2 regions of the Streptomyces sp. NPDC042100 genome follow, and region 1 is predicted to be linked to the other one. Evidence: riboswitches for the same ligand, from Rfam matches in the RefSeq annotation. Region 1 holds a riboswitch; the other holds the start of a gene.

Region 1 (14,624 bases):
AGGCTGCGCGACCGGATCCGCGTCGAGCAGCACTCCCGGCTCGTGATGTACCGCTCCGAAAACCCGTTCTGCGGCGCCGGCGAACCGTACGAGCCCTGGTCGCTCTCCGTCGAGCTGCGCCCCCGCAAGAGCCTCGACGGCACGGCGCCCGAGCCGCTCGACAACAGCGCGATCATGCGCCACATCGTGCCGCTCGTGGAGGGCCTGCGAAAGCCCTCCCCGCACGGCTCCCCGGAGCTCGCCGCCGCCGTCCGCGACCGGCTGCGCCACCTGGAGATCGACGAGGTCGTCTTCCTGCCCGTGGACGGACTGCCGGCCCGCGCCGCCGCCCCGTACACCCCGGAGGGCTTCGAGGCGCACCGCTCCGGCGCCATCGAGGAGGGCGGCGAGACCCGCCGGCACTTCCTGCGCGTCCGGGTCGGCGGCTGGGGCGAGGAGATCGTCGTCACCGTCTTCGTCCGGGTCCACACCCAGGGCGGGATGCTCATGCTGGAGGTCGCCCCGCACGTGCTGCGCCCGGTCGCCGGGCTGTACCGGCACGCCGACCGGATCGCCCACCGCTACCGCCACAACCACCACTTCGGCAAGGCCGTCTGGGCCCTCGGCCAGGTCCCCCGCTCCGCCGGGCAGGCCCTCGTCACCCTCGGCCGGTCGCTCGGCGCCCTGTGGCGGCAGACCACCGGCGGGCACGCGGGCGCGCTGCCCGAGGGGCCGCGGGTCTCGGTCCGCGAGCTCGGCTCCGACGACGAGGCCTCCCTCTTCCAGGAGATGGACGTCAGCCGCTATCTGAAGAGCGTCCAGGACCGGGTCGCGAACGGCGTCACGGTGGCGCTGCGCCAGGCCGGTTACGAGACGGCCGAGTTCGAGCAGAAGATCGTGCACGTCGCCGAGGGCGGGACGTTCATCGAGAACACCAAGGGGAACGTCACCATCGGCGACCACAACACCGTCACCAGCAAGAACTTCCAGACGACGAAGACCGGAGGCGACCGTGGCTGACCAGCCCCAGCCCCAGCCCCAGGACCGCAACGCGCCCGCGGCGGGCGGCATCAGCATCACCAACACCCGCGGCAACGTCACCGTCGGCGACCACAACCGGGTGTCGTACACCGTCCAGGGCACCGGCCCCGAGCGCGACCCCGCGCAGGAGGAGCTGCTCCAGGCGATCGGCAGGCTCCGCGCCGACCTCGGCGGTGTCGTCGCCTCGGCGCAGACCGCCGCCCTGGACGCCGAACTCTCCGACGCCGAGGACGAGATCGAGGGCACCGGCGCCGCCGGCACCGGCCGGCTCACCCGGCTCCGCCAGGCCCTCGCCGACGCCGGGGCCGTCACCGGCATCCTCGCCTCTGGTGTCGCCGTCGGCCAGGCCGTCGGCGCGCTGCTCGGAGGATGAGATGAGCGGGTACGGGGGAGGGGCGCGCTGGAACGACGAGACGCAGAGCTGGGAGCCGGTCACCGGGCCGCCCCAGGACACCGGGGCCCAGGGGCCGCCCCAGCCCGAGCCCTTGCGGTTCCAGCCGCCCCAGCCCTTCCCGGAGCTCCCCGCGCTCCCGGCGCAGCCTCCCGGGCCGTCGGCGTTCCCCGGCTACGACCCGGTCGCGCCGCCCTTCCCGCCCCCGGCCCCGCCCGGCCCGCCCGCGGGGTCCGGGCGGGGGCGGCGGGCGGTGGTCGCCGGGGTCGTGGCGGCGGCGGTCGCCGTGGGCTTCGGCGGCTGGCTGCTGTGGGGCCGCGACGGCGGCACGGGAACGGGGACCCAGGGACCGCCCCCGGTCACGACCACGGCCGTCCAGGACACGCCCTCGGCCACCGGCACCCCGTCCGGCGAGGTCTCCCCGTCGTCGGAGGCGACGCCCTCGGACGGCGCGGTGCCGCCCGGCTTCCGGACGGTCCAGGACCCGGCCGGCTTCAGCGTCGCCGTGCCGGAGGACTGGAACCGCACCTCCTCCGAGCAGGGCGTCTTCTACAACTCGCCCGACGGGAAGAGCCTGGTGCAGATCTTCACCCTCGGCGAGCCCGGCACCACCCCGCTCGAATCGCTGCGGGGGACCTCGCGGACCCTCTCCGCCAAGCCGGGCTACCAGGAGATCTCCCTGGGCCCGGCGGGCGAGGGGGACGCGGCCGAACTGGTCTACGCGTACGACCGGGAGGAGGGCCGCCGCAAGGTGGTGGACCGGGCGTTCACCGGCCCCGACGGACGCCAGCACGCGATCCTGGTCGCCGGACCGGAGACCGACTGGCCCCGCCAGCGCGAGACCCTCACCACGGCCCTGGCGTCCTTCAGGCCCTGAGCAGCCCGTCCGCGAGCTCCCTCGCCCCGGCGAGGGTGCGCAGCAGCAGCCCCTGGCCGAAGGTGATCCGGGTGGCGCCGAGCCGCCCCAGCCCGGCGAAGTCCGGATCGCCGGGCCGGGCCAGGAAGTTGAGCGGCCCCTCGACCCCGGCCGCCCGCAGCCGGGGCAGGTCGGCCGCCGGGGCGAGGATCGGGAAGACGCAGTCCGCGCCCGCCGCCCGGTAGCGCCGGGCGCGTGCGGCGGCCTCCTCGACGCCCCCGCCGCCGCGCAGGTACGTGTCGATCCGGGCGTTCACGAAGAGCGCGGGCCCGGCCGCCGCCCGGACCGCCGCGAGCCGCTCGGCGTGCGCGTCCGGGTCGCGCAGGCCGCCCGTACGGTCGGAGTCCTCCAGGTTGAGGCCGACGGCGCCGGTCTCCAGGACCCGCTCCACCAGCTCCTCGGGGGACAGGCCGTAGCCGCCCTCCAGGTCGGCCGTGACCGGTACGGACACCGCCCGGACGATCCGGGCCACGGCAGCGAACATCTCGGCGGCCGGGGTGTGCCCGTCCTCGTGGCCGAGGGCGGCGGCGATGCCCGCGCTCGGCGTGGCCAGGGCCGGGAAACCGGCCTCCTCGAAGACCCGGGCGGAGGCCGCGTCCCAGGGCCCCGGCAGGACCAGCGGGCGCCCGCCGGCCGGGACGTCGGCGTGCAGCGCCCGCAACTCCCCGGCGCGGCTCACCGCTTGTGCGAAGCGGGGGTGTAGTGGCCCGGCACCATCCGGGTGGTGACACCGATCCGGTTCCAGGCGTTGATGACGGTGATCGCGCCGATCAGGTGCGCGAGCTCGGTCTCCTCGAAGTGCTCGGCGGCCTTCGCGTACACGTCGTCGGGCACGAAGCCGTCGGTGAGGACGGTGACCGCCTCGGTCAGGCCGAGGGCGGCCAGCTCCCGCTCGGTGTAGAAGTGCCGCGACTCGCGCCAGGCCGAGAGCTGCACGACGCGCTGCACGGTCTCGCCCGCCGCGAGGGCGTCCTTGGTGTGCATGTCGAGGCAGAAGCCGCAGTTGTTGAGCTGCGAGGCACGGATCTTGACCAGCTCGTAGAGGGCCGGCTCGACGTGCTTCGCCGCGGCGATCTCCAGGCCGATCATGGCCTTGTAGAACTCCGGGTGCCGCTCGGCGAAGGCCATCCGGGAGGCGTGCTCGGGCGCGTACGCGGTCTGCTCGGTGTGCTGCGTGGTGGTCGTCATACCGATCACCGTACGGGCCCGGTGGTGCCCGGGTATGGTCCATTCCCATGGCGGATGACTGGGCCACTTTCGGGGCCGACCTGCACCTGGAACTGCGCGGCCGGGGGCTGCGCAGCGGCCTCATGGACGCCCTGCGCGAAGCGGTGCGCGGCGGGCGCCTGACGGCCGGGACCCGGCTGCCCTCCTCCCGCTCGCTCGCCGCCGACCTGGGCGTGGCCCGCAACACCGTCGCCGACGCCTACGCGGAGCTGGTCGCCGAGGGCTGGCTGACCGCCCGGCAGGGCTCCGGCACCCGGGTCGCCCGCCGCTCGGAGCCGCGCCGCCCGGCGCCCGCGCGGCCCGGCGCGCCCCGGCAGTCCCGGGCCGGGCGCCCGGTCCACAATCTGCACCCCGGCACCCCGGACCTCTCCTCCTTCCCGCGCGCCGACTGGCTGAAGGCCGCCCGCAAGGCCCTCATGGGCGCCCCCGACGAGGCCTTCGGCTACGGGGACCCGCGCGGCCGGATCGAGCTGCGCACGGTCCTCGCCGAGTACCTGGCCCGCGCCCGGGGGGTGTACGCGCGGCCGGAGCGGATCGTGGTCTGCTCGGGCTTCGTGCACGGGCTGATGCTGATGGGCCAGGTCCTGAGGGAGCGGCGGGCGCGCGAGGTGGCGGTCGAGTCGTACGGCCTCGACGTGCACTGGGACATCCTGGCCCGCGCCGGGCTGCGCACCGCGGCGCTGCCCTTCGACGCGCACGGCACCCGCACCGAGGAGCTGGCCGGCCCGGCGGCGGTCCTGATGACCCCGGCCCACCAGTTCCCGATGGGCGGCGCCCTCCGGCCGGACCGGCGCGCGGCGGCGGTCGACTGGGCGCGCTCGACGGGCGGGCTGATCCTGGAGGACGACTACGACGGCGAGTTCCGCTACGACCGGCAGTCGGTGGGCGCCCTCCAGGGCCTCGACCCGGACCGCGTCGTCTACCTGGGCACCGCGAGCAAGTCCCTCGCGCCGGGGCTGCGGCTGGCGTGGATGGTGCTGCCGGAGTACCTGGTGGACGAGGTGATCGCCGCGAAGGGTCTTCACGACGGGAGCGCGGCGACGGACCAACTGGCCCTCGCGGAGTTCATCCGGAGCGGCGCCTACGACCGTCACGTGCGGAGAATGCGGCTGCACTACCGGCGGCGGCGCGACGAGCTGACCGGCAGACTCGCGGTCGAAGCCCCGCACCTGCGGGTGTCCGGGGTCGCGGCGGGGCTGCACATCGTCCTGGGGCTTCCTCCCGGTACGGAACAGCACGTGGTCCGTTCCGCGGCGTGGCAGGGGCTGGGGCTCCAGGGGCTCGGCCACTTCCGGCACCCTGATGCCGTGGGTCCGCGTCCGGAGGGTCTCGTGATCGGCTACGGCACCCCCTCGGACAGCCAGTGGTCGGGGACGCTCGACGCGCTGATGCGCGCTCTGCCGGGGCCGTGACGCGGCGGACGCCCGCCGGCGACACCCCCTAGTCCGGGTCTGGGGAGGCGTCCGTGCCGTCCGGCTCGCCGCGCACCTGCGGATACGGCGTCCCCGTGGGCCTGTGGACGTCGAACGAGTGGCCGGGCGAGTGCCCGGCGAACAGTTCGCACGCCGCGCCCGACGCGTGGTCCTCGGCGCACCCGCTCAGCTCGACGAACACGCAGTCGGTGAGCTCGTCGGACCACAGGACCCACATGCCGGGACCGGTCGACTCGGGCGGGTGCACCAGGTGCGCGTGGGGTTCGTCGTGGTTCTCGCCGAGCTCGCAGACCGCGTACCGGTCTCGCCTGAGGGGGTGGGAGAGGTTGGGCGGGGCGGCGGCCCTGACGATCACTTCCATGAGGTCACCGAGGGGGATTCGCCGTACGGCGGCGCACTGGACCATCGACGCCCCTTCACGGCCTCACGTCCTCGGGAGGTCCCGGCGGGACACCCGTCGGGACCGTCATCTTCGGCGGCTCGTGGGGGTGGTTCCGGATCTCCACGACGCAGTCCAGGGCCTCGGAATGGGCGCCCCTCGCCGCGTAGTCCTGCCGCCACCGTTCGAGCCGCGCGCAGCTCCCGCACCCCGGAAAGGGCGTGGCGGCCGGAGTGAAACCATCCGTCGGCGGGAGGCCGTTCACAGCACGGTGCGGGAGACCGGGGCCGTGACCGCGCGGATCGTCGCCATCTCCGTATCGGTCGGCGCGCGAAGGTCCGCCCGCTCGACGGACCACTCGATCCCGCCGCCGAGCGGCCGTAGGACGAGGCGGTCCCACTCCATCGCCATCACGCGCCCGATCCGGGCGCCGCCGCGGACGTCGACCACGAACGAGCCGATCTCGGCGCGGATGGGCGGCGGGGGCGGTGGTGGGGGTGGGGGCTGCGCGGGTGTCGCTTCGGACATGCGTCCGCTCCTCTCCGTAGCGCGTTCACTACCAGGAGTCGCTAGCGTGGCCTACGGCCCACTTCCCTTCAATTGGCCAGCCAGGAAGGAAGAGTTGTGACCAACCGCAAGGCGTTGGACGCCGCATCCGGCCCAAGGGCCGCGTATGGAGTGCTTTTACGCAGGCTGCGTGATGAGCGAGGGTGGACGCAGGACGACGTGGCCATGCGATCGGCATACTCCAGTCAACATATTTCCGCCGTCGAAACCACTCGCAAGCCACCCTCCCTTCCGTTCTCGGTGCAGATGGACGAGATCTTCGGCACCAAGGGAACCGCCGATTCCCTGGAGCGGGAGTGGCAGAGGACACGACCCGGCCCGCTGCTGGAGGGGTTCCCCGAGTACGTCGCCAACGAGGGGAAGGCCGTGGAGATTCGGCTGTACGAGATCGGCATCGTCCCGGGCTTGTTGCAGACCCCTGGGTACGCGCGGTGCCTGGCCGACACGAACGTGCGCCGCGGCTCGATCACCGCCGAACGGGCGGACCGGCGTGTCCGCTTCCTCGCGGAACGGCAGGCCGCTCTCGTACGCGACCGCCCACCGATGATGCTGATAGTCCTCGACGAGAGCTGCATCCGGCGGCGCGTGGGCGGCGCCGAGGTCATGTCGGAGCAGCTGGAGAGGCTCCTGGCCGTGGCCGAACAGCCCCACACGGTGGTGCAGATCGCTCCGTACGGCATGGGCGAGCACCGCTCGCTCGACCTTCCGCTCAACCTGCTGACCCTGCCGGACATGTCCGTTGTCGCCTACGCCGAATCACAGATCCGGGGGCACATGGAGCGCACCACGGAAGCCGTGTTGGCGTTGCTCACGGCCTACCATCAACTGCAGGCCGAAGCGCTGCCTCAGGCGGCTTCGGTGGCCATGATCCGTGAGGCACGAAAGGCGTATTCGTGAACGACCCGCAGTGGTTCAAGTCCTCCTACAGCAACAATGACGGAAACTGCGTGGAGGTCTCGGTCGGCCTCGCCGCTTCCCTCGGCGTCGTGCCCGTCCGCGACTCGAAGGTCCCGGCCGGGCCCGTCCTGACCGTCCCCGCCGCCGCGTTCGCCGCGTTCGTCGAGAGCGTCAAGGGCGCCCCGCTCGGCGGCTGAACGCGCCACGGCCCCGCCCCGGCTCAGTCCCCGGCGGGGCTCCCGGCGCCCGCCCCGGTCCCGGCCGGGGCCTCGGCCGGGGGCTCGCCGAAGCGGGCCAGGGCCAGGGAGCCGGCGATGGCGACCGCGAAGCCGAGGACGGCCAGCCAGCCCAGGCCCTGCCGGGTCTCGTCGCCGAGCCACACCACGCCGACCAGGGCCGGGCCGATCGTCTCGCCCAGCACCAGACCCGCCGTCGCCGTGGTCACCGAGCCCCGGTGCAGCGCCGAGGTCAGCAGCAGGAACGCCGACCCGCCGCCCACCAGCAGCGCGTACAGCGCCGGGTTGGCCAGGTCGACCGAGTCGATCAGCCGCACGGCGACCTCCACCACCCCGAAGCCGAACCCGGCCGCCAGGCCCAGGACCAGCGCGCGGGGCCGCTCCGGCAGCCGGCCGGCCGCCGCGCCGATCGCCAGGACCGCGCCCGCCGCCACCAGCAGGCCCCAGCGCAGCACCGCCGAGTCGGTCCCCTCGTGGCCCTCCCGCCCCGAGGCCAGCGCCAGCATCCCGAGGCCGAGGCAGACCACCCCGACCGCCGCCCACTCGACCCGCCGCAGCCGCACCTTCAGCACCCGCGAGGCGATCACCGCCGTCACGGCGAGACTGGCCGCGAGCGCGGCGCCGACCGCGTAGATCGGCAGGGTCCGCAGGGCGACGATCTGGAGGACGAAGCCGAGCCCGTCCAGTCCGAGCCCGGCCAGATACCGCCACTGCCGCAGCGCCCGCCACAGCAGCGTGACGTCGACCCCGCCGCCCGAGCCGGGCTCCGCCGCCCGCGCGGCGACCGCCTGGAGCACCGACGCCGCGCCGAAGCAGACGGCCGAACCGAGCGCGCACACCATCCCAAGAAGCACGAAAGGGACTCTAGTGCGAACGGCTCCGGAACGCGGGCCTACACTGTGCGATCGCGACAGGGCGAGCGGGCGAGCGGGCGGGCAGGGAAGGGACGGGCGATGCGCAGACTGCGATCGGGCACGGTGATTCTCGGCGGGGTGAGCGTGCTCGCCGCGACGCTGACGGCGTGCGGCTCGGAGCCCGACCGTCGCTGCGTCGACCCGGTGACCTACAAGGAACTGCCGGACTACAAGTGCTCCTCCGGCGACGGCTCCGGCAGCGGTTCCACCAGCTCCACCGGCCGCTACTACTACGGCGGCTCGGTCAGCGGCGGCAAGGCCGGCGGCGGCAGCTTCGACAAGACGGCCGTGGACTCGGGCGGCTTCGGCGGCCACCATTCGGGCTCCGGCGGCGGCTGACCCGGCCATGCGGCGCCATCGCACCGAACCCCGCCCCGGCTGGCAGCGGACCGTCGAGGAGCAGGGCCTGATCTACCCCCTGACCCGCCACCCGGACGGCTCGCTGCGCCCGTACTGGGACGAGAGCGCCTACTACTCCTTCACGCTGCCCGAGGTCGAGGCGCTGGAGGAGGTCGTCGAGGAACTGCACGCGATGTGCCTGGGCGCGGCGGCGCACATCGTCGAGAAGAACCGGTTCGCCGAGCTCGGCATCACCGACTCCCGGCTCGCCGGCCTGGTCGCCGAGTCCTGGCACCGCAGGGCCGAACTCCCCTCGATCTACGGGCGCTTCGACCTGTGCTACGACGGTGCGGGCCCGGCGAAGATGCTGGAGTACAACGCGGACACCCCGACCTCCCTGGTGGAGGCGGCGAGCCCGCAGTGGTTCTGGATGGAGGAGCGCTTCCCGGGCGCCGACCAGTGGAACTCCCTCCACGAGCGCCTCGTCGACGCGTGGCGCCGCCAGGCCCGCCTGCTGCCGCCCGGCAGCCCCGTGCACTTCGTCCACACCGAGGGCGACGAGCTCGGCGAGGACCTGATGACGGTCGCGTACCTCCGCGAGACCGCCCAGCAGGCCGGGCTCGACACCGAGGCGCTCTCCGTCGAGCGGATCGGCTGGGACCGCATCGCGGGCCGCTTCGTCGACGACCGGCTCCGCTTCGTCCGCGCCTGCTTCAAGCTCTACCCGTGGGAGTGGCTGACCACGGACCGCTTCGGCCCGCACGTCCTGGACACCCTCGACAACGGCGGCGGCACGGGCAGCACCTGCTGGATCGAGCCGGCGTGGAAGATGCTGCTCTCCAACAAGGCGCTCCTCGCGATCCTCTGGGAGCTCCACCCGGGCCACCCGAACCTGCTGCCCGCCTACCTGGACGGACCGCGCGAACTCGCCGCCGCCACCGGCTACGTGGCCAAGCCGCTGCTCGGCCGCGAGGGCGCCGGTGTCACGCTGCACGAGCCCGGCGCCGCCCCCGTCGTACGGGACGAGCCCTGCTGCTACCAGGAGCTGGCCCCGCTGCCGGACTTCGACGGCAACCGGGTCGTGCTGGGCGCGTGGACCGTCGGCGACGAGGCGGCGGGCCTGGGCATCCGGGAGTCGGCGGGCCCGATCACCGACGAGTACGCCCGCTTCCTCCCGCACGTCATCCTCTGAACGGCCGCCGGGCCCCTACTCCGGCACGTACTCCCGCAGCGGCGCGGGCTTCAGCCCCGCCGCGTCCGCGAGGTCGAGGGCCCGCCGGAGGTCGTCCTCCAGGGTCTCGTTGAAGTGCAGCAGGATGATGTCGCCGGCCTTCAGCGTCGGCGTGGGCGGCGTCCACTGGCCCCAGGTGGTCAGGTCGTACGTCCAGGTCACCACGGCCTTCGCCCCGCAGGCCCGGGCGGTGGTCCGGGTGGTGGCGTCGTACACCCCGTACGGCGGGCGCACCAGCCGGGGCCCGTCGCCGAACTGGGCGAGGTGCTGGTCGCGCGCCCCGCACAGCTCGGCCTTCTGCCCGGCGGCGTCGAGCCCGGTGAGGTCGGGATGGCTGACGGTGTGGTTCTCGACCCGGGAGCGCCCCTGGTCGAGCAGCTGGTGGAAGTAGCCGGAGTCGTACGAGTAGGCGCCCGGCAGCAGGAACAGGGACGCGGGCACCCGCCGGTCGAGCAGCAGTTTGGCGGCGGCGGGGTCGTGGTACCAGCCGTCGTCGATGGTGATGAAGACGACCGGGTCGCTGGTCTCCACGTGGGAGACGACCGGTACGGGCTCGGGCCAGGGAGCGGCCTGGGCGGAACCGCTCATGCCGCCGAGCAGGGCGGCGGGAACGAGCACGGCGAGCGCGCCGCGCAGGGCGCGGCGCAGGCGGGTTCTCGGCATGGCGGCAACATTGGCCTAGACCAACTGCCGTGTCAATGGCCCGACTTGACCGGCTCGCCGGGGGAGGGGGTCCTCCCCGGCGCCCGGCCCTGCCGTCCGGCCCCGGCCCGGCCCCGCCTCCCCGGCCAGGCCCCGCCGCGCACCCCGCCTCCCGGCCCCGGCCCCGCCGCGCGCACCCCGCCCCCCGGTTCCCTCACCCCCCGGCCAGCACCTCCCGCAGCCGCGCCAGTCCCCAGTCCAGGTCCTCCTTGCTCACGACCAGCGGCGGCGCGATCCGGATGGTGGACCCGTGGGTGTCCTTCACCAGCACCCCCCGCCCCATCAGCCGCTCGGACACCTCCCGCCCGGTGCCGACCGAGGGCGCCACGTCCACCCCGGCCCACAGGCCCCGCCCGCGCACCTCCTCCACCGCGCCGCCGGCCACGAGCAGCCCCAGCTCCGCGTGCAGGTGGTCGCCCAGCTCGGTGGCCCGCTGCTGGTACTCGCCGGTCTCCAGCATCGCGATGACCTCCAGCGCCACCGCGCAGGCCAGCGGATTCCCCCCGAACGTCGACCCGTGCTCACCCGGCCGGAACACCCCGAGCACGTCCCGGTCCGCGACCACCGCCGAGACCGGCACCACACCGCCCCCGAGCGCCTTGCCCAGGACGTACACGTCGGGCACCACGCCCTCGTGCTCACAGGCGAAGGTGCGCCCGGTGCGCCCGAGACCGGACTGGATCTCGTCCGCCATGAACAGCACGCCCCGCCGCGCGGTCAGCTCCCGCACCCCGCGCAGATAGCCCGCCGGCGGCACCAGCACCCCCGCCTCGCCCTGGATCGGCTCGACGAGCACGGCCACCGTGTTCTCGGTGACCGCCGCCTCCAGGGCGGTGAGGTCCCCGTACGGCACGATCTCGAAGCCCGGCGTGTACGGCCCGTAGTGCGCCCGCGCCTCGTGGTCGGTGGAGAAGCTGACGATCGTCGTGGTGCGGCCGTGGAAGTTGTTCGCCGCCACCACGATCTTCGCGTGCCCGTCCGGCACGCCCTTCACCTCGTACCCCCACTTCCGCGCCGTCTTCACCGCCGTCTCCACGGCCTCCGCGCCCGTGTTCATCGGCAGCACCGCCTCCTTGCCGCACAGCGCGGCCAGCCGCCCGCAGAACTCGCCGAAGCGGTCGTGGTGGAAGGCGCGGGAGGTGAGCGTCACGCGGTCGAGCTGCGCCCGCGCCGCGTCCAGCAGGCGCGGGTTGCGGTGCCCGAAGTTGAGCGCCGAGTACCCGGCGAGCATGTCCAGGTAGCGGCGCCCCTCGACGTCGGTCACCCACGCGCCTTCGGCGGTGGCGACGACCACGGGGAGGGGGTGGTAGTTGTGGGCGCTGTGCGCGTCCGCGGCAGCGATCTCGTCTTGCGTCCTCGACACGGGATCTCCGTTCGTCCTGCGGCCAGGGGCTGGTGTCCCCCTTCCTATCGTCGCTCGGATGCCGGACGGGGAAACCTCGCGTGACGGCACGCCCGACAGGGCCCGTCCGGCGATTCGCGTCGGATCACCCCCTAGGCTGGAGACACGCACGGCGACTGGCGTACGGGGAAGCGACCCCGGGGGAGCCGTGCGCGGCCAGCCACACGAGGTGCCGCCCGCCTGGGCATCACGGGAACCGACCGGGTCCCGTGCGGCGCCGAGGCGTCCCGGGACCGTCCCGCCGAAACCCGGAGCGACGCCATGAAGACGCACCCCACCGCCCACCCCGCCCTCGCCGCCGCCGACCCCGAGCTCGCCGCCCTCGTCGGCGCGGAGGAGCGGCTCCAGGCGGAGACCCTGCGCCTCATCCCGAGCGAGAACTACGTCTCCGCCGCCGTCCTGGAAGCCTCCGGCACGGTGCTGCAGAACAAGTACAGCGAGGGCTACCCCGGCCGCCGCTACTACGAGGGCCAGCAGAACATCGACCGGGTGGAGAGCCTGGCCGTCGACCGCGCCAAGGCCCTCTTCGGCGTCGAGCACGCCAACGTGCAGCCCTACTCCGGCTCCCCGGCCAACCTCGCCGTGTACCTGGCGTTCGCGAACCCCGGCGACACGGTCATGGGCATGGCCCTGCCGATGGGCGGCCACCTCACCCACGGCTGGGGCGTCTCGGCGACGGGCACCTGGTTCCGGGGCGTGCGGTACGGCGTGCGCCACGGGGACGGGCTGATCGACTTCGACCAGGTGCGCGAGCTCGCGCTGAAGGAGCGCCCGAAGGTGATCTTCTGCGGCGGCACCGCGCTGCCCCGCACGATCGACTTCGCGGCCTTCGGCGAGATCGCCCGCGAGGCCGGCGCGGTGCTGGTCGCGGACGTGGCGCACATCGCGGGCCTGATCGCCGGCGGCGCCCACCCGTCCCCGGTGCCGCACGTCGACGTGGTCTCGACGACCACCCACAAGACGCTGCGCGGCCCGCGCGGCGCGATGCTGATGTCCCGCGCGGAGCACGCGAAGGCCCTCGACAAGGCGGTCTTCCCCGGCCTCCAGGGCGGCCCGCACAACCAGACCACCGCCGCCATCGCGGTGGCCCTGCGGGAGGCGGCCCAGCCCTCCTTCCGCACCTACGCCCACGCGGTCGTCGCCAACGCCAAGGCGCTCGCCGAGGCGCTGCTGGCCCGCGGCTTCGACCTGGTGTCCGGCGGCACCGACAACCACCTGATCCTGATGGACCTGACGTCCAGGGAGGTCCCGGGCAAGATCGCCGCGAAGGCCCTCGACCGGGCGGGCATCGTCGTGAACTACAACACCGTCCCGTACGACCCCCGCAAGCCCTTCGACCCCTCCGGCATCCGTATCGGCACCCCGTCGCTCACCTCGCGCGGCCTGGACGTCACGCACATGCCGCAGGTCGCCGAGTGGATCGACCGCGCCGTCGCGGCGGCGGGCAAGGGCGACGAGGCGATCCTGACCGCCGTGCGCGCGGAGGTCGCCGAGCTGATGGCCGCCCACCCGGCGCCGGGCCTGCCGGCCTGACCCGACCGGCACTCCGCACCTCCCTCCCCGTCCCGGGAGGGAGGTGCGTCACACGGCAGCGAGGGCAGTCGGGGATCGCGGCACGCACCTGAGAGAATGATGAGCATGGCCTCTGACAGTCCTCGTGTGCTCTCCGGAATCCAGCCCACCGCAGGCTCGTTCCACCTCGGCAACTACCTCGGCGCCGTCCGCCAGTGGGTGGCGCTGCAGGAGTCCCACGACGCCTTCTACATGGTGGTGGACCTGCACGCCATCACGGTCCCGCAGGACCCCGCCGCGCTGCGCGCCAACACCCGGCTCGCCGCCGCCCAGCTGCTGGCCGCCGGCCTCGACCCGGAGCGCTGCACCCTCTTCGTGCAGAGCCACGTGCCCGAGCACGCGCAGCTCGCCTGGCTGATGAACTGCCTCACGGGCTTCGGCGAGGCCTCCCGCATGACGCAGTTCAAGGACAAGTCCGCCAAGCAGGGCGCGGGCAACGCGAGCGTCGGCCTCTTCACGTACCCGATCCTCCAGGTCGCGGACATCCTGCTCTACCAGGCCCACCAGGTCCCGGTCGGCGAGGACCAGCGTCAGCACATCGAGCTGACCCGGGACCTCGCGGAGCGCTTCAACGGGCGCTTCGGCGAGACGTTCACGATCCCGGCGCCGTACATCCTCAAGGAGACGGCGAAGATCTACGACCTCCAGGACCCGTCGATCAAGATGAGCAAGTCGGCGTCGACGCCGAAGGGCCTCATCAACCTGCTCGACGACCCGAAGACGACGGCGAAGAAGGTCAAGAGCGCCGTCACGGACACCGACACGGTGATCCGCTTCGACCCGGAGCACAAGGCCGGCGTCTCCAACCTGCTCACGATCATGTCCGTGCTCACCGACACGTCGGTCCCCGACCTGGAGAAGAGCTACGAGGGCAAGATGTACGGCGCCCTGAAGACCGACCTGGCCGAGGTCATGGTGGACTTCGTCACCCCGTTCCGGACCCGGACGCAGGAATACCTGGACGACCCGGAGACGCTGGACTCGGTCCTGGCCAAGGGCGCGGAGAAGGCGCGCGCGGTCGCGGCGGAGACGCTGGCGCAGGCGTACGACCGGATGGGCTTCCTGCCCGCCAAGCACTGAGCCCTGGGGCCCTGGCCACGAGGGTGGTGCAGGCCGCACACTGGCGCCTGCACCACTCGTGCGCATTGCTCGACTTTCGACGACCGACGACCGACGACGGAGGAGAACGACGTGGGGACCGTAACGCTCGGCGTTTCGATCGCGGTCCCGGAGCCTCACGGCAGCCGCCTGCAGGAGCGGCGCGCAAGCTTCGGGGATCCCGCCGCGCACGGCATCCCGACCCACGTCACGCTGCTCCCGCCGACCGAGGTGGCCGAGGAGCGGCTGCCGGAGATCGCGGCGCACCTCGCCGGGATCGCGGCGGGCAGCGAGCCCTTC
Region 2 (14,624 bases), on a different contig from region 1:
TGCTGGGCAGGGAACCGCGCGCCGACTGGGCGCACCGGACCTTTCACACCCAGCACTGGGGGGCGATCGCCGCCCGGTCGGCCTTCGACGACACCTTCGGCGGCAACGACGCGGTCTCCACGGCGATCCAGCTCACCTTCGCGCTGGAGACCGGGTTCTCCAACCTCCAGTTCCTGGGGATGGCGGCGGAGGCCCTGGAGGTCGGGGACCTGGAGTTCGCCGCGCTGATCTCGTCCATCCAGACGGACGAGGCACGTCATGCCCAGCAGGGCGAACCGACGATCAAGGTGCTGCTCGACGCGGGCCGCAAGGACGTTGTCCAGGAACTCGTCGACGTGGCGTTCTGGCGGGTGTGGCGGATCTTCGCGCTGCTCACGGGCATGTCGATGGACTACTACACGCCGCTGGAACACCGGAGCCAGTCGTTCAAGGAATTCATGAACGAGTGGATCGTCAAGCAGTTCCGCGAGCAGTTCCACGATCTGGGGCTGGAGCTGCCCTGGTACTGGAACGACCACTTCCTGCCCGAACTGGACTGGTACCACCACACCGTGCAGATCGGCGTGTGGTACCTGCGGGCCACCATGTGGTGGAACCCGCACGCGGGCGTGTCCGCGCCGGAGCGCGCCTGGCTGGAGGAGAAGTATCCCGGGTGGGGCGAGAACTACGGTCCCATGTGGGACCAGCTCGCCGACTGCCTGCGGGAAGGCCGGGAGATCCCCACGGCTCTGCCCGCCTTGTGCCACCTGTGCAACCTCCCGCTCACGAACCCGTCGGGCCACCGCGCGGGCACACTGGACTCCCCCGAACCCCTCACCCGGGAACACGCCGGGCGGCGCTACTTCTTCTGCTCCGCGCCCTGCCGGTGGATCTTCTCGCTGCGGCCCGAACGGTACGCGGGACACGTCGACTTCACGGCACGGTTCGTGGCCGGCGACGTCCAGCCCGCCACCCTGGAGGGGGCCCTGGCCTACATGGGACTGGCTCCCGAGGAGTACGGCGACGACTCCGTCGGCTACGCGTGGATCCTCGACCGGAAGGAACCGTGAGATGGCCGCTCTCCCCGTCCAGGTGGCCGTCGACCGTGAACTGTTCCTCCGGCTCGTGCTGCTGGACGACACCGACTCGGTCGAAGAGGCCGCACAGAAGATCACCGACCAGATCATGGGCGCCTTCGTCCCCGTGCGGGAGCAGCCGCTGACCGTCTCCCACCAGGGGCACGTGCTCGATCCGCGCCTCTCCCTCGGCGCCTGCGCGGTCGGGCCGATGGACGTGCTCCGGGTGGCGTACCCATGAGCGCGGACGTCCGCTGGACGCGGGCCGCCGCCGACGAGGACCTCTGGGAGGGCGACCTCCTGGGTGTCGAGGTGGCGGGCCGCCCGGTCCTTCTCGTGCGCCTCGCGGGCGGAGCGGTCAAGGCGTACCAGGGGCGGTGCCCGCACCAGGGGCTCCCGCTGGCCGACGCGGACTTCGACGTGGACACGGGTGTCCTGACCTGCTCCGGGCACCTGTGGGAGTTCGACGCGGCCACCGGCGGCGGCATCAACCCGAGCAGCTGTCTGCTGACCGCGTACACGGTCCGGGTGCGGGAGGGATCGGTGGACATCGCCCTTCCCGCGCGGAGCGACGCCCAGAAGGGAACCGGCTGATGCACGCCGACCGGACAGGCCGCGAAGCGGCGCGGACCGAGGACCGAGCGGCCGCGGACGACCCGCCGCCGAGGCTCGTCGGCCCGGTGCTCCGAGGCATGGACGCCGACCTGGCCCAGGCCGTCATCGCCGCCGTGGAGGCGGACAACCCCGGGCAGGAGGTCCACGTGGCCGACCGGGGCGGGTACATCCGGGTCCACACCGTCGGCCGCTGCCGGCTCACCCGGGCGGGCCTGGAGTCGGAGCTGGGGCACGACTTCCCGCTGTCCCGGCTGGAACCCGCACTGGGCGCCTTCGCCGGGCGGATGCGCATCACCGATGACGAGATCGTCTGGTATCTGGCGAGGCAGGAGGACTGACGTGACGCACTCACCACGCCCCAGGGCACGCACCTGGAGCCTTCTCGGCGACGTCCGGCGCAAGCCCAGCCCGTACGAGGCGGTCACCGCCCGGTTCCAGTACACCTTCCGGCGCGAGCCCGCCCCTTTCGAACTCGACCGGGGCGCGCCCCTCAACCAGTGGTATCTGGCCCACCGGGAGGGCTCCGCCTTCCAGGTGCCCGACTGGGAGGGCTTCCGTGACCCGCACCGGCTGACCTACAAGGACTACGTCACGCTGCAGCACGAGCGGGAGGTCCACACCGACCTCCTGATCGACGAGCACGAGGCGGCACGCGCCCTGCACACGCTGGACCCCGCCTGGGTGACGCTGCTGCGCCGGCTCGTCGTCCCACTGCGCTTCCCCCTGCACGTGCTCCAGATGACCGCCTCGTACACGGCCCACATGGCGCCGTCCGCGTTCATCACCAACTGCGCCGCCTTCCAGGCCGCCGACGAGGCCCGCCGGATCCAACGCCTGGCCTACTGGACCAGAGCCCTGGCGGACGCGCACGACGACGACCTGGCCGCGACCGCCACGGCCCGCTCGGCGTGGGAGGAGGACCCCGCCTGGCAGCCGCTGCGCCGCGCCCTGGAGGAACTCCTGACCGTACGGGACTGGGGCGAGGCCTTCACCGCGCTCAACCTCGTCGTCAAACCGGCGCTCGACGTCCTGGTCGACGAGTCGCTCGCCGGACTGGCCCGGGACAACGGCGACGTCTTTCTCGCCGACCTGTGCACCGAGTTCGCGCACGACGGCCGCCGCAGCCGTGACTGGACCCGCGCCCTCGTCCGCTACGCCCTGGAACAATGCCCCGGCCACGCGGAGCTGCTGCGGGGCTGGACGGACGCCCGACGGCCGGACATGGAGCAGGGCACAGCGGCGCTGGCCGCCCTCTTCGCCGAGGCGCCCGTCCCCGTTCCTCTCGAGGAGGTCCGCACCGCCGTCGGCGACGGACTGACCGCACTGCACAGGGACGGCGGCCTCCTGCCACCGTCCTGACCCGGGGTCGCCGCGACCTGGCGCACGCCGCCCCGCCGGTCACGACGGCAGCCGCCACACCCACTCGATGGAGGCGTTCCCCTACCTGGTCGACACGGGCCTGGCACTCTCCACGCTGGGCGGACAGGCGGTGTTCCGGGGCACGGTGATACGGGAGTTCACCATGTGACGCAAGCCGTCCACGGAGGAGTGGTCGCACCAGCGGCGCCTGACGGGCCGAAGCCCCGCTCAGGCGCCGCTGTTCCGGCTCCTAGAAGAAGCCGAGCTTCTTCGGGGAGAAGCTCTGCAGGACGTTCTTGGTCTCCTGGTGGTACAGCAGCTGTACCCATGCTGACCAGGGAAAACGAGGGCTGGTGTGGCCCTTAGGTGTAGGCTGGTCCGGAATTGGTCCGGATCTTGGTCCTGCTGGTCCCCGGCGGAGAAGCTGGCGTGGGATGGGAAGTTCTGGGAGTCATCCATGTGCGAGACGTCTGCTGCGCTCGCCGGCTGGGCCCGAGGGACGTCTTACCGCCAAGGTCCCTGGGCGCGCTGTGCCTGTTGTTGTGCGGAGGCGGCGTCTGCGCGTCCGATGGGCAGGAGGTGGGGAGCCGCCCGGCTGCTCGGGTGTTCCACCAGCAGTGGGCGTCGGGCGAGAACGCGGCCTTGGGGACGTTGTACGACAACTCACTGGACCATCGCTAGGACCTGCAGGTTTTTGCCGACGGGGCGGGAGAACCAGCACCGGACCAGCACGGGAAGGTAAGTGCTGGTCCGGGAGTGGAGGGTGTCTGGGGCGTCAGGGGGGGGCTCCAGCTCCGAAGGTTGTTATCGCCCAGAGTGGTCAGCCTCTTTCGGCCGGCAGCAGGCGTAGGCGGTACCGCCGCTTGATCGTCGTAGCGGGCGAGTGTAGTGCTGGCCCTCATCGGTCTCTTCACGTCTGGCTGCCGTGCAGGTCGTCGCTGCACACCTAAGGGCCAGGGCCGACAAGTCCGCTGGGAGAGTCACCGTTCGGGTAGTCGGTCATCCACGTCGCCGACTCGTCATCGCTCGCATGGGGGCCACCTCCGGGTTCTGCGTCCGACCACGCAACGCCCCGCTCGTGCGGGGAGCAGCCTCCACCTGGGACATTTGTGTTCCCGAGCGAGGGACCATCCCCGCGCGTGCGGGGAGCAGCCTTGCTGAGCAGCAGTTTTACCTCACCGTGCAGGCATCCTGAACCACCTTCACCGAAACCGGCAATGTGGACACAGCGCTGTCGGTTCCCACTCGAAGAGGCTGGCGGGCGGCATCCCTGACCTTCTCCTTGGAGGTCCGCTCGGCGGCCAGGGCGCGGAGCTGCCCGCCGGGCGGGAACGGCACGATGGGGGCGTCAAGCGGCGGCTGGTGCGGACGGTGAGGTTGACGGCGACGACACGGACCTCGGCGGGCATCGCGCCGTCGGGGTCGCCGGTGACCTCGGTCGCTGGGTCATCAGCTGCCAGGCCGCGTCCAGCGCCCGCACCCGCCCGGACAATTGCTGCTTGACCGGATCCTCCATGTTCAGCCCGTCCAGGACATCCGCCTGGACCGCCTCCCACTGCGGCCCGTCCAGAGGTGCGCTCGCGGGTCGGACTGAGACATCCATGCCCTTCTCTATAGGCCTACTGCCCCGCGCCAGGACGATCTCTGCAGGCAACGCTCCGCCGAATGCCTGATCAGGTCACCCAACCCCGCTCGAACAACGCCTCGCCACGAGCCCTTGGACCCGCAGCGTCGTGCCGACGGTGTACGGCATCCGACAGGACGGGAGCCCGAAGGCCTGGCCGCACTCTGGAAGGAGCCGTGGTCAGGCGGCCTGCTCGTAGTTGATCCGGGCGTTGGGCGCCTCGGCGAGACCGGTTAAGGCGTTGATCCCGGCGGGGTCCGCTGTGAGATCCCAGCGCAGCTTGTCCTCTATGCAGTCGCCCGCGTACTTGCACTGGTCCGCCGGGACGGGCAGCCAGTCCGCCGGCAACGAGAGGGGAGAGGTCCTTCGTGAGAAAACCGCGCACGGGCGTAAAGGACGGGGCCGAGCGGAGAAAGGCGCTGCCGCAGGCTTGAAGTGCACCGGCTCCGGAGGCCGTTGGCTGTTCTCACGTGTACCGCAGGTCAGCGGCCTATCTGACGGTTCGTCAAGCACGCGGTCTCAAGCATGTCCCAGGAGGTCTAGATGCCCCACTTGGGCTACATGCCGGTCTAGTCCGATCCTGTGGATCTGGGGAGTCCTTCGGGAAATGATCCCGGCCTCGCGTGGTGCTGCCGCTCGGTATCGCCGAGTGGGGGGGTGGATGGACCTGAAACTGTTCGACACGACGAACGGCGTGACCGAGGTCACGCCGTGGCTGGCTGAGGCTGAGGCCGTTGTGCAGGCGCTCGTCGAGAGCGCGATGGAGCCCATGCTCGGGGTCCGCTTCCTGGCGACCGAGTACAGCACCGGCCCCGTGCACGGCGAGGGCGTCGCCTCGCTCGGGCTGGACGAGAACGGCTCGCCCGTGATCGTCGAGTACAAGCGGGCGACCGACCCTGGCGTGCTGTCGCAGGGTCTGTTCTACGTGGCCTGGCTGATGGATCACCGGGAGGAGTTCCAGGCCCCGGTCCGTGGGAAGCTCGGGCCGGCGGCAGCTGCCGGTGTCCTGTGGAGCACGCCCCGGCTGATCTGCTTGGCCGGCTGCTTCACGCGCTACGACCTGCTCGCGGTGCGCGAGCACCGGCGGTCAATCGACCTCGTCCGCTACTCGATGCTGGGTGAGCACCACATCGCCCTGGAGACGGTCGCATAGGTCGCTCCCCAGGGCGGCGGGGCGCAGCGGCGGAGCCTGCGCGGCGGGCAGGGCACGTCACCGCACCGGCGGACCGACGCCATGACGGATCTGGCGGCCGTGCTCGACGAGGCGCTGAGGGGGCTGGGCGAGGTGACGAAGGTCAAGCGCAAGCAGTACGACGCCTACCAGCGGCTGCGGAACTTCGCCTGCGTCACCGGACGGCAGTACAAGCTGCTGGTGTACCTCAAGGTGGTGCCGGCCACGGTCGAGCTCGTGCCGGGCTTCACCCGGGACGTGACGGGGCTGGGCCATCACGGAACGGGCGACCTGGAGGTCCAGCTGCGCTCCTAGAAGGACGTGGAGCGGGCGCTGGAGCTGTTCCGGCTGTCGTACGCCTCGGCGTAGCGCTCGGCTGGGAGGGGATCTCGGTGCTGGAGGTGCCTTTCGACGCAGGGGCGGGGGAGTGGCGGTGGTGTCGTCCATCCTCCGCAGGATCCCCGGTTTCGGAAACCGGGGATCCCCGCCTATATTGCCGCCCGTGCCGAGGCCGCTCAGGGTTACCAGCCGGAAGGCTTGGTGGGCCCAGGCCGCGGGTGACGGTGATCTCGATGACGACCCGGTTGGGGTTCACGCGCGGGGTCTTGTACCGCTGGGCGTACCGGCGTCGGCGTCGGCGTCGGCGACGGCGGCGGGGTCATCCTTGACGACGGCGTTGCCTTCGAGGGTGGACCAGCGCCGGCCTTCGGCCTGGCTCACGTTGACGCGGGCTTCTACCCCGGAGGCCAGGGCGGCGCGGATGTTGCGGACCTTCTTGTTGCCGCCGTCGGTGATGACGCGGGCGATCCGCGCCGCAGGGGCGTAGGTCACCCCGACCGGGATGGTGTGCGGGGAGCCATCGGGCCGGAGCGTGGTCAGGAAGCAGGTCCGGCGCCCCTGCCAGAACATGTCCCCGTCTGTGGGCAGGGGGTCGGTGGCCAACGGTCGGTCTCCTCGGCGCGGTGGCTCGGACGCCGGAATGGCGCCGCGCAGGGCGCCCCGACCGTAACGCGAATCCTTCCGCGCCCGGGCGTCAGGGACTACGCGCCTGACGCCGGCAGGGCGTACGGACCCCGGGAGTACGTCTTCTGGAAGGCGGTCGAGTGACACGACCGCTCCGTGGGAAGCCCTCGTACCGTGCTCAATCGCGAGCCCGACCGCTGGTGAGTCTGCGATCTCAGGCGGCTCTGTACGTGTGGGCCTGACTGCCGCGCCACTCCACCCAGGAGGGATCGTCGAGCAGCGTCTCGGCATCTTCCAGGCCCGCGCGCCGCAGGAACTCGACGACATCCTTGTCGGTGTGGGCGAGGCCGAGGATGCCGCCTTGGCGGACGGTGACCCGCCGCCCGCCCGAGGGCGAAGGCGGATGCACCACTAGCGGGGCGACCTCATGTCTCCAGGATGCTCTCGCGTAGCCGACGATGCGAAGCCAGGCGATGCAGGCGCCGACCGTTCTCTGTCGTCGCCCAGCGGCGCTTCGCTGTCCCGGTCGGCGGCGCCTGGCGGGCGGTCTCACCGGTCAGGTAGGCGCCGATCGCGGCGTCCAGGGCATCACCGTCGAGAGCGGCCAGGAGCCGGGTGAAGGTGGCATGGAACGGGGCGCGTCGACATCCGGGCAGATGGCGGCGGATGCCGAGGTGTTCGAGCACCGTAGTGGTGGCGCGCTGTCCCCACTCGGTGATTTCGGTGATGGTCCGGGCGCCGGAGACGACTGCGCAGGCGCAAATCAGCAGCAGGCCGGCCAGGGGATACCACCGTCCGCGACGCGAACGCGGGTCGGGTATTGCGCTGGAGGTGGGCGCGCAGGCGGCCGGTGTCGTACTGGTGAAGGGGGCCCAGTTTCGCCAGGACGGCAGGGACCAGGGAGGATGGAGCGGCAGGCACGGGACCTCGATGTGATCAGCTGGCGTAGACACCCTGATGATCACCGGTCCCGTGCCTGTGCTCTTGCTGCCTCAACTCCCGCTGGGCGCAGACGATCTACGCGAACCCGGAACTTGCAACCGCCCTGGCCACCGACTCCCTGCACCACTCATGACCGAGGCCCGCGACCACATGTACGCCCAGGACCGACCGGTCCCCCTGGGCGGTCATTACGTGCTCGATCGTCGCGTGAATTCGTGCATTTCCTTCTCAACTGAGTCCCACGCAAGAACCTTGTCGACGTAAGAGCTGATGAGCTCAGCTTCCGCCAGTTTCCTTAGTTTCCCGAGATCTGTGATTCCGCCGGAGATGTCGAGTGCGATGGTACCACTGTAGCCTTCGCCGCGCAGGGTGATTTCTTTCTGATCGTTCTTTTCGCCCACCCCGCTCGCATTATTGCCTTCGAGTTGATTCCGGGCGGCTTTGATATTGTCTTTGACATTATCAAACACTGTTGACTTCGCCTGGACGAACTCGGCGGCATATTCCTGCGGGATGCCCTCGTTCCCCGTTCGCGTCACAGGGCGCCAGATGACGATGTCGGCACCAGTCGGGCTTTTTTCGGTACGCTTATCCTCTTGGAAGGAGGACAGGTTTCCGCCAAGGTATTCCGGAAGGTGGGTCCTCATCATCGAACCGAACTGAACCTTGCAATCCTTTTCTCTCTCGAGCTCATCCGCTCCAAACTTGAGCTCGTAGTAGAAGCCGCTACCAGGTGTATCGGCCTTGCTGGCCAACTTCGATATCTCGTCTACGGGAAAGGCTCGTTTACTCTCGATCAAAGAGTCGTAGACCTCTTTCACATGGTCTGACATTTGGCCGGGCTCCACCACTTGCCCTCCTCCGGGGCGGGCTTCCCTTTTCGCCTTCTCGGTGCCATAGGTCGATACCGCACTCTTGAGGCTGGCTGCATCACTCACTCGATACTCCTCCTCGTCGGCCAGCATTTCCGCGAGGAGAACCCGCTTCTTTTTCCTGTACTCCTCCAGCTTTTTGCTGGCCGCAGCGTTTGCTCCTGGCCTAGGGTGACCGAAATGCTTTTTGTTGTCCTTGGGCGGAGGGTCGAAGAAAGTTTCCTCCTCAACTCCCCAATTCTCAGGAAACTCCTTAATTGGGTTTCCGGCCCGCATGAATGCCATCCGCTGGATCGGTGCATCCGAGGACGGGCGAGTCCCCGAGCCGAGAGGAGGTCCCTCAGCCTCGGTTCGCTGGACAGGGGCAGGGGTTGACAAAACGTGGCGGGCGTTGGCCTCGGCCTCCCGCTCGAACTGGTCGGAGGGGTCGCTGACCCTCAGCCCGTTCCCCATGTCGGTGCCCGCGACCGGACCCTGGCGCTGCTGGATGACGTGAGTCAGCTCGTGGGCCAGGGTGTGCTTGTCAGTCCCCCCATCGCCGAGGACCACATTGCTGCCGGATGTGTAGGCACGGGCGCCGATCTCGGCTGCAGAAGCGCGGGCGGCGCTGCTGTCGTGGATACGGACGTCGGAGAAGTCGGCGCCGAGGCGGGATTCCATCTCCTCGCGGAGGGGGGCGTCCATGGGACGGCCGCTGCCCGCGAGGACGTCGTGGACGGCGGACCGCTGCACCTGGGGCGCGGGCTGCTCGGCCTGGCGGTGACCACAGCCCGCACCATGCACATGCTGCTCGGCGGCCTCCTCCTTGCGCTGCACCGGAGGCTGGGCATTAGGATGTCCGGCCTGCTGAAGGATACGCAGGACGGCGGCGTTGCCCACGGTGCGCTGGAGCGCGAGGAGCCCTGCCGGACTCATTTGCGCCGGCCGGGCGGGCGCCGGGGATTTAGGAGTGGACGTCTGGTCTTGATGTTGCTCGCGCTGTGCCAAGGGAATGCCTTTCAGGAACGTGAGACATCCCTCATGACACCTGTCCACAGCCTGTCCTGCTAGTACCGCAAGGGCAGTGGTTGGGGCAGCAAGCCCGGCCTTCCGGCCACACGACGGCCCCCGCAGCGCCCAGGTCGGCTTCAAGTTCCCGGTAGGAGTGGGCTGTCGGTGATGCCCCAGATCCAGATGGCATGTTCGAGTGCGTCCCGGATCGCTCGGGTGGTCTTGGCGATGTTGTCCACTCCCAGCAGCCGCAGTCTGCCGATTGCCAGGTTCCGCAGCGTGGCCATCGCCCTCGGCGCACTGCCGGTATGGACAGTGGAGGCGTCCTCGGCGAACACCGCATCTCTGACATGGTGGCTGGAAACAGCTGGTCAGGACTGGGGGTGGTGTGGGACGAACCGGGAGGAGCGGAAGAAAAGCGGCGTCTGCATGAGGTGGCATCGCAAGCGGCGCCTGACGGGTAAAAGCCCAGTTCAGGCGCCGCTTCTCGTGTTCCTAAAAGAAGCCGAGCCGCTTCGGCGAGTACGACACCAGAAGATTCTTGGTCTGCTGGTAGTGGTCCAGCATCATCTTGTGGTTCTCGCGGCCCACGCCCGACTGCTTGTAGCCGCCGAAGGCCGCGTGGGCCGGGTAGGCGTGGTAGCAGTTCAGCCAGACCCGGCCCGCCTGGATGGCCCGGCCCGCGCGGTAGCCCGTGTTGGCGTCGCGGGTCCAGACGCCCGCGCCCAGGCCGTACAGGGTGTCGTTGGCCGTGCGGACGGCGTCGTCGAAGTCGGTGAAGGAGGTGACGGCGACGACCGGGCCGAAGATCTCCTCCTGGAAGATCCGCATGTGGTTGTCGCCCTCGAAGATGGTCGGCTGGACGTAGTAGCCCCCGGCCAAGTCACCGCCGTGCTCCATCCGCTGACCGCCCGTCAGGATCTTCGCGCCCTCCTGCTGGCCGATCTCCAGGTACGAGAGGATCTTCTTCAGCTGGTCCTCCGACGCCTGCGCGCCGATCATCGTCGCCGGGTCCAGCGGGTGGCCCGGGACGATCAGTTCGGTGCGGGCGATCGCCGCCTCCAGGAACTCGCGGTAGTGGCCGCCCTGGATCAGCGCGCGCGACGGGCAGGTGCAGACCTCGCCCTGGTTGAGCGCGAACATCGTGAAGCCTTCGAGCGCCTTGTCGCGGAAGTCGTCGTCCGCCGCCCACACGTCGTCGAAGAAGATGTTCGGCGACTTGCCGCCCAGCTCCAGCGTCACCGGCTTCAGGTTCTCGGCGGCGTACCCCATGATCAGCCGGCCCGTCGAGGTCTCGCCCGTGAACGCGATCTTCGCGACGCGCGGCGAGGACGCCAGCGGCTTGCCCGCCTCCTCGCCGAAGCCGTTGACGATGTTCACCACACCAGGCGGCAGCAGATCCGTCACCAGGCTCATCCAGAAGTGCACGGAGACCGGGGTCTGTTCGGCCGGCTTCAGGACGACCGCGTTGCCCGCCGCGAGCGCCGGCGCCAGCTTCCACACCGCCATCAGGATCGGGAAGTTCCACGGGATGATCTGCGCGACGACGCCCAGCGGCTCGTGGTAGTGGTACGCCACGGTGTCCTCGTCGATCTCGCTCAGCGCGCCCTCCTGCGCGCGCAGCGCCCCCGCGAAGTAGCGGAAGTGGTCGATGGCCAGCGGGATGTCCGCGGCCAGCGTCTCCCGCACCGGCTTGCCGTTCTCCCAGCTCTCGGCGACCGCCAGCGCCTCCAGGTTCGCCTCCATCCGGTCCGCGATCCGCAGCAGCACCTGCGCCCGCTCCGCCGGCGCCGTCCGCCCCCAGCCCGGCGCGGCGGCGTGCGCGGCGTCCAGCGCCCGCTCCACGTCCTCGGCCGTCCCCCGGGCCACCTCGGCGAACGGCCGGCCGTCCACCGGGCTCGGGTTCTCGAAGTACCCCCCGCGCGCCGGGGCGACGTACTCACCGCCGATCCAGTGGTCGTAGCGGGGCTCGTACGACATGATCGAACCCTCGGTGCCGGGTGCGGCGTAACGCGTCATGGCTCTGGCCTCTCCTCGTACCGCGCCGGCCGTCCCGGGCCGGCTGTGCTCAGCGCCGAGTCTGTGCCGCCCGACGTTGCAAGCCCGTTGCGCCCGCGCCCAGTTCGGCGTCGAGCGCGGCCAGCCGCGCCCGTACGGCCGGAGCCTGCGCCGCCGGAACGGCCGCGGCCAGCGCCCGCCACACCGCCAGGTCGTCCTCGCCCCACGCGCTGTACGCCCAGTCGGCCAGCAGCCCCGGATCGGCCCGGTCCACCAGCGCCGCCCGCAGCCGACCCGCCAGCCGCTCCCGCAGCCGCACCACCCCCGGCGCCCGCGACCCCGGCAGCAGCGGCCCCGCGTACTCGCCCAGCGCCGTCGCCAGCGCCCCCGAGGCCAGCCGCCGGTCCACCGTCAGGAAGTCCGCGTCGACCTCACCGGTCAGCCGGTACGGGCGCGAGGCCAGCAGCTCCGGACCCAGCAGGCCCCGCAGCCGGGACAGCTCCGCCCGCAGCGTCACCGGCGTCACCGCCCCGTCCTCGTACAGCAGCGTCAGCAGCTCCTCGCCGCCCACGCCCTCCGGCCGGTGCGCCAGCACCGCCACGATTTCGCTGTGCCGCCGGCTCAGCCGCAGCCGCCGCCCGCCCGTCTGGAGCAGCGCCTCGTCACGGCCCAGCGCCGAGAGCCGGGGCCGGCCGGCGGCCGGGGCGGGCGCCAGCAGCGCCAGCTGCGACTCCGCCGCCCGCGCCACCGCCTGCACGAACGCCAGGCTGTGCGGATGCGCGAGGCCCTCCCCGCCCGTGATGTCCACCGCGCCGAGGAGGCGCCCGCTGCGCGGGTCGTGCACCGGAGCCGCCGCACACGTCCACGCCTGCGCCGGGCGCTGGAAGTGCTCGGCCGCGCACACCTGCACCGGCCGGTCCATCGCGAGCGCCGTCCCCGGCGCGTTCGTCCCCGCCGCCGACTCCGACCAGCGTGCCCCCGGCACGAAGTTCATCCGCCCCGCGCTGCGCAGCGTCCCCGGATGCCCCTCCACCCACAGCATCCGCCCCGCCGCGTCGCACACCGCGATCAGATGCTCGCCGTCCCGCGCGTACGTCCCCATCAGCTCCCGGATCACCGGCATCACCGCCGCCAGCGGATGCTCCTCCCGGTGCCCCGCCAGCTCGTCCTCGTCGAGCTCCACCCGCGCCGCGCCGTCCGGGCTCACCCGCGCCCGCACGGAGCGCCGCCAGGACTCGGCGACCAGCGGGCGCACCGGCGGCACCCCGAGCGGGCCCCCGGCCGTGAACGCCTCGTACGCCCGCCGCACCGCACCGGCCCCGCCGACCCCTCCTGCCGAGCCTGTCCCAGCCGCACCGACCGTCGAGCCCGTCCCAGCCGTCCCAGCCGTTCCGTCCGTCTTGCCCGTCCTGCCCGTCCCGCCCGTCGCGGCGGTCAACGGTTCGCTCAACTCGGCCTCCCCGGCGAGGTCGTCCGCCTCATGGAGGCCATCGTCGTGCGCGCGCGAGGCGCCGACAAGCGTCCCGTCGGACGTGTATGTGCCCCCTGTCCGGTACCCGTCAGGAGGGCCGTCACGTACAGTGGTCCCGGGCCGTGACTGGCGCTGGAGGTGGATCACCACCGGGGAGCGGCCCGGCGGACGCGCTCATCACGCGGCCGTGCCGTCGTCGCGCGCCTGGGCAACCACCGGTCATCGTCGACGCCCAGGAGTGGCCCATGTCCACCAGCACCGCCCGCCTCATGGACGGCACCGCCCTCGCCCGCCGCACGGTCGAGGAGACCGCCGCCCGCGCCGCCGAGATCACCCGCCGCACCGGCGTCACCCCCTGTCTGGCGACCGTGCTCGTCGGCGCCGACCCGGCCTCCGTCACGTACGTCAAGATGAAGCAGAACCGCTGCGCGAAGGCCGGAATCCGCTCCAAGCACATCGAGCTGCCCGCCGAGACCACCACCGAGGAGCTCGTCGCGGCGATCACCGCCCTCTCCGAGGACCCCGAGGTCCACGGCATCCTGCTCCAGCACCCCGTCGGCCCGCACATCGACGAGCGCGCCGCCTTCGAGGCCATCGCCCCCGAGAAGGACGTCGACGGAGTCACCATGGCCTCCTTCGCCGCCATGGGCTTCGGCCTGCCCGGCTTCGTCTCCTGCACGCCCGGCGGCATCATGCGCCTGCTCGACGCGTACGACGTCGAGCTCAGCGGCAAGCGGGCGGTGGTCGTCGGCCGCAGCGCCATCCTCGGCAAGCCGGCCGGCCTGCTGCTCCTCGGCCGCGACGCCACCGTCACCTACTGCCACTCCCGCACCACGGACCTCTCTGCCGCCGTCCGCGAGGCCGACATCCTCGTCGCCGCCGTCGGCAAGCCCGCCTTCATCAAGGGCGAGGACATCAAGCCGGGCGCCGTCGTCATCGACGCCGGCTACAACCCGGGCAACGTCGGCGACGTCGACTTCGACAGCGCCGCCGAGCGCGCCTCCCTCATCACCCCCGTCCCCGGCGGCGTCGGCCCCATGACCATCGCCGTCCTGCTCGCCCAGACCGTCGAGGGGGCCGAGCGCCAGCTCGGACTGTGACCCGCCCGCCCGGGATGTCCCTTCCGTGGGCCTCCGCCCGTGATCGGGGTCTCGCCCCAGCGGCGGGATTGTCACGGTTCTGTACGAGCGGTGCCCAAGTCCCGGATATCGCTCGCCACATGGGCGACGCCGGGTGAACCTGTTCCCTATGCTCCACCCGCCGACGGCATCCCCGTCCCGCGGCGCCCGGCCCCCTCGGCGGCCGGGCGCAGGCGCCCTGCTGGCCCTGGCGCTGGCCGCGGTCCTGTTCCTCTCCGTCGCCCTCACCGCCCGAGGCGGCACCGACGCCCGCGTGCCGCGCGCCACCGGACCCACGCGCGCCGCGGCGGGCACCGCGCCGCCCCCGGACGCGGGACCCGCCGGAGGGCGCTCCGACACGCCGTACGACACGCCCGGCAGGCAGCCCTCCGCGCGCGGCACGAGCCCCTCGTCACGGCCCTCCCGCACCCCGGAACCGACCCGGA

The links. Region 1 has a riboswitch for ZMP and ZTP ahead of ACZ6J5_RS02985 (serine hydroxymethyltransferase). Riboswitches for the same ligand answer to the same signal wherever they lie in the genome.
Region 2: linked by a shared signal. The riboswitch ahead of ACZ6J5_RS08075 (bifunctional 5,10-methylenetetrahydrofolate dehydrogenase/5,10-methenyltetrahydrofolate cyclohydrolase) and the one ahead of ACZ6J5_RS02985 (serine hydroxymethyltransferase) in region 1 are both predicted to bind ZMP and ZTP.

The regions. Positions count from the first base shown of each region.
Region 1 covers NZ_JBVJDK010000001.1:609,832-624,455, forward strand. Annotated here, with positions in the region: gene ACZ6J5_RS02910 (hypothetical protein) at 1-999, shown strand, start outside; gene ACZ6J5_RS02915 (hypothetical protein) at 992-1,393, shown strand; gene ACZ6J5_RS02920 (serine/arginine repetitive matrix protein 2) at 1,395-2,288, shown strand; gene ACZ6J5_RS02925 (isocitrate lyase/PEP mutase family protein) at 2,278-3,006, opposite strand; gene ACZ6J5_RS02930 (carboxymuconolactone decarboxylase family protein) at 3,003-3,515, opposite strand; gene pdxR (MocR-like pyridoxine biosynthesis transcription factor PdxR) at 3,563-4,966, shown strand; gene ACZ6J5_RS02940 (hypothetical protein) at 4,995-5,348, opposite strand; gene ACZ6J5_RS02945 (hypothetical protein) at 5,628-5,894, opposite strand; gene ACZ6J5_RS02950 (helix-turn-helix domain-containing protein) at 5,991-6,830, shown strand; gene ACZ6J5_RS02955 (DUF397 domain-containing protein) at 6,827-7,027, shown strand; gene ACZ6J5_RS02960 (DMT family protein) at 7,051-7,908, opposite strand; gene ACZ6J5_RS02965 (hypothetical protein) at 8,020-8,319, shown strand; gene ACZ6J5_RS02970 (glutathionylspermidine synthase family protein) at 8,327-9,511, shown strand; gene ACZ6J5_RS02975 (polysaccharide deacetylase family protein) at 9,527-10,213, opposite strand; gene rocD (ornithine--oxo-acid transaminase) at 10,407-11,615, opposite strand; ZMP/ZTP riboswitch at 11,757-11,847, shown strand; gene ACZ6J5_RS02985 (serine hydroxymethyltransferase) at 11,916-13,187, shown strand; gene trpS (tryptophan--tRNA ligase) at 13,293-14,306, shown strand; gene ACZ6J5_RS02995 (2'-5' RNA ligase family protein) at 14,418-14,624, shown strand, end outside.
Region 2 covers NZ_JBVJDK010000003.1:140,067-154,690, forward strand. Annotated here, with positions in the region: gene ACZ6J5_RS08005 (YHS domain-containing protein) at 1-1,049, shown strand, start outside; gene ACZ6J5_RS08010 (toluene-4-monooxygenase system B family protein) at 1,051-1,296, shown strand; gene ACZ6J5_RS08015 (Rieske 2Fe-2S domain-containing protein) at 1,293-1,649, shown strand; gene ACZ6J5_RS08020 (MmoB/DmpM family protein) at 1,649-2,008, shown strand; gene ACZ6J5_RS08025 (ferritin family protein) at 2,010-3,029, shown strand; gene ACZ6J5_RS08030 (hypothetical protein) at 4,834-5,001, opposite strand; partial or broken gene ACZ6J5_RS08035 (transporter) at 5,315-6,139, shown strand; partial or broken gene ACZ6J5_RS08040 (TIGR03618 family F420-dependent PPOX class oxidoreductase) at 6,346-6,733, opposite strand; gene ACZ6J5_RS08045 (hypothetical protein) at 7,002-7,199, opposite strand; gene ACZ6J5_RS08050 (transposase family protein) at 7,213-7,752, opposite strand; gene ACZ6J5_RS08055 (eCIS core domain-containing protein) at 7,918-9,516, opposite strand; gene ACZ6J5_RS08060 (hypothetical protein) at 9,729-9,929, opposite strand; gene exaC (acetaldehyde dehydrogenase ExaC) at 10,087-11,610, opposite strand; gene ACZ6J5_RS08070 (GAF domain-containing protein) at 11,660-12,898, opposite strand; ZMP/ZTP riboswitch at 13,173-13,277, shown strand; gene ACZ6J5_RS08075 (bifunctional 5,10-methylenetetrahydrofolate dehydrogenase/5,10-methenyltetrahydrofolate cyclohydrolase) at 13,306-14,160, shown strand; gene ACZ6J5_RS08080 (hypothetical protein) at 14,309-14,624, shown strand, end outside.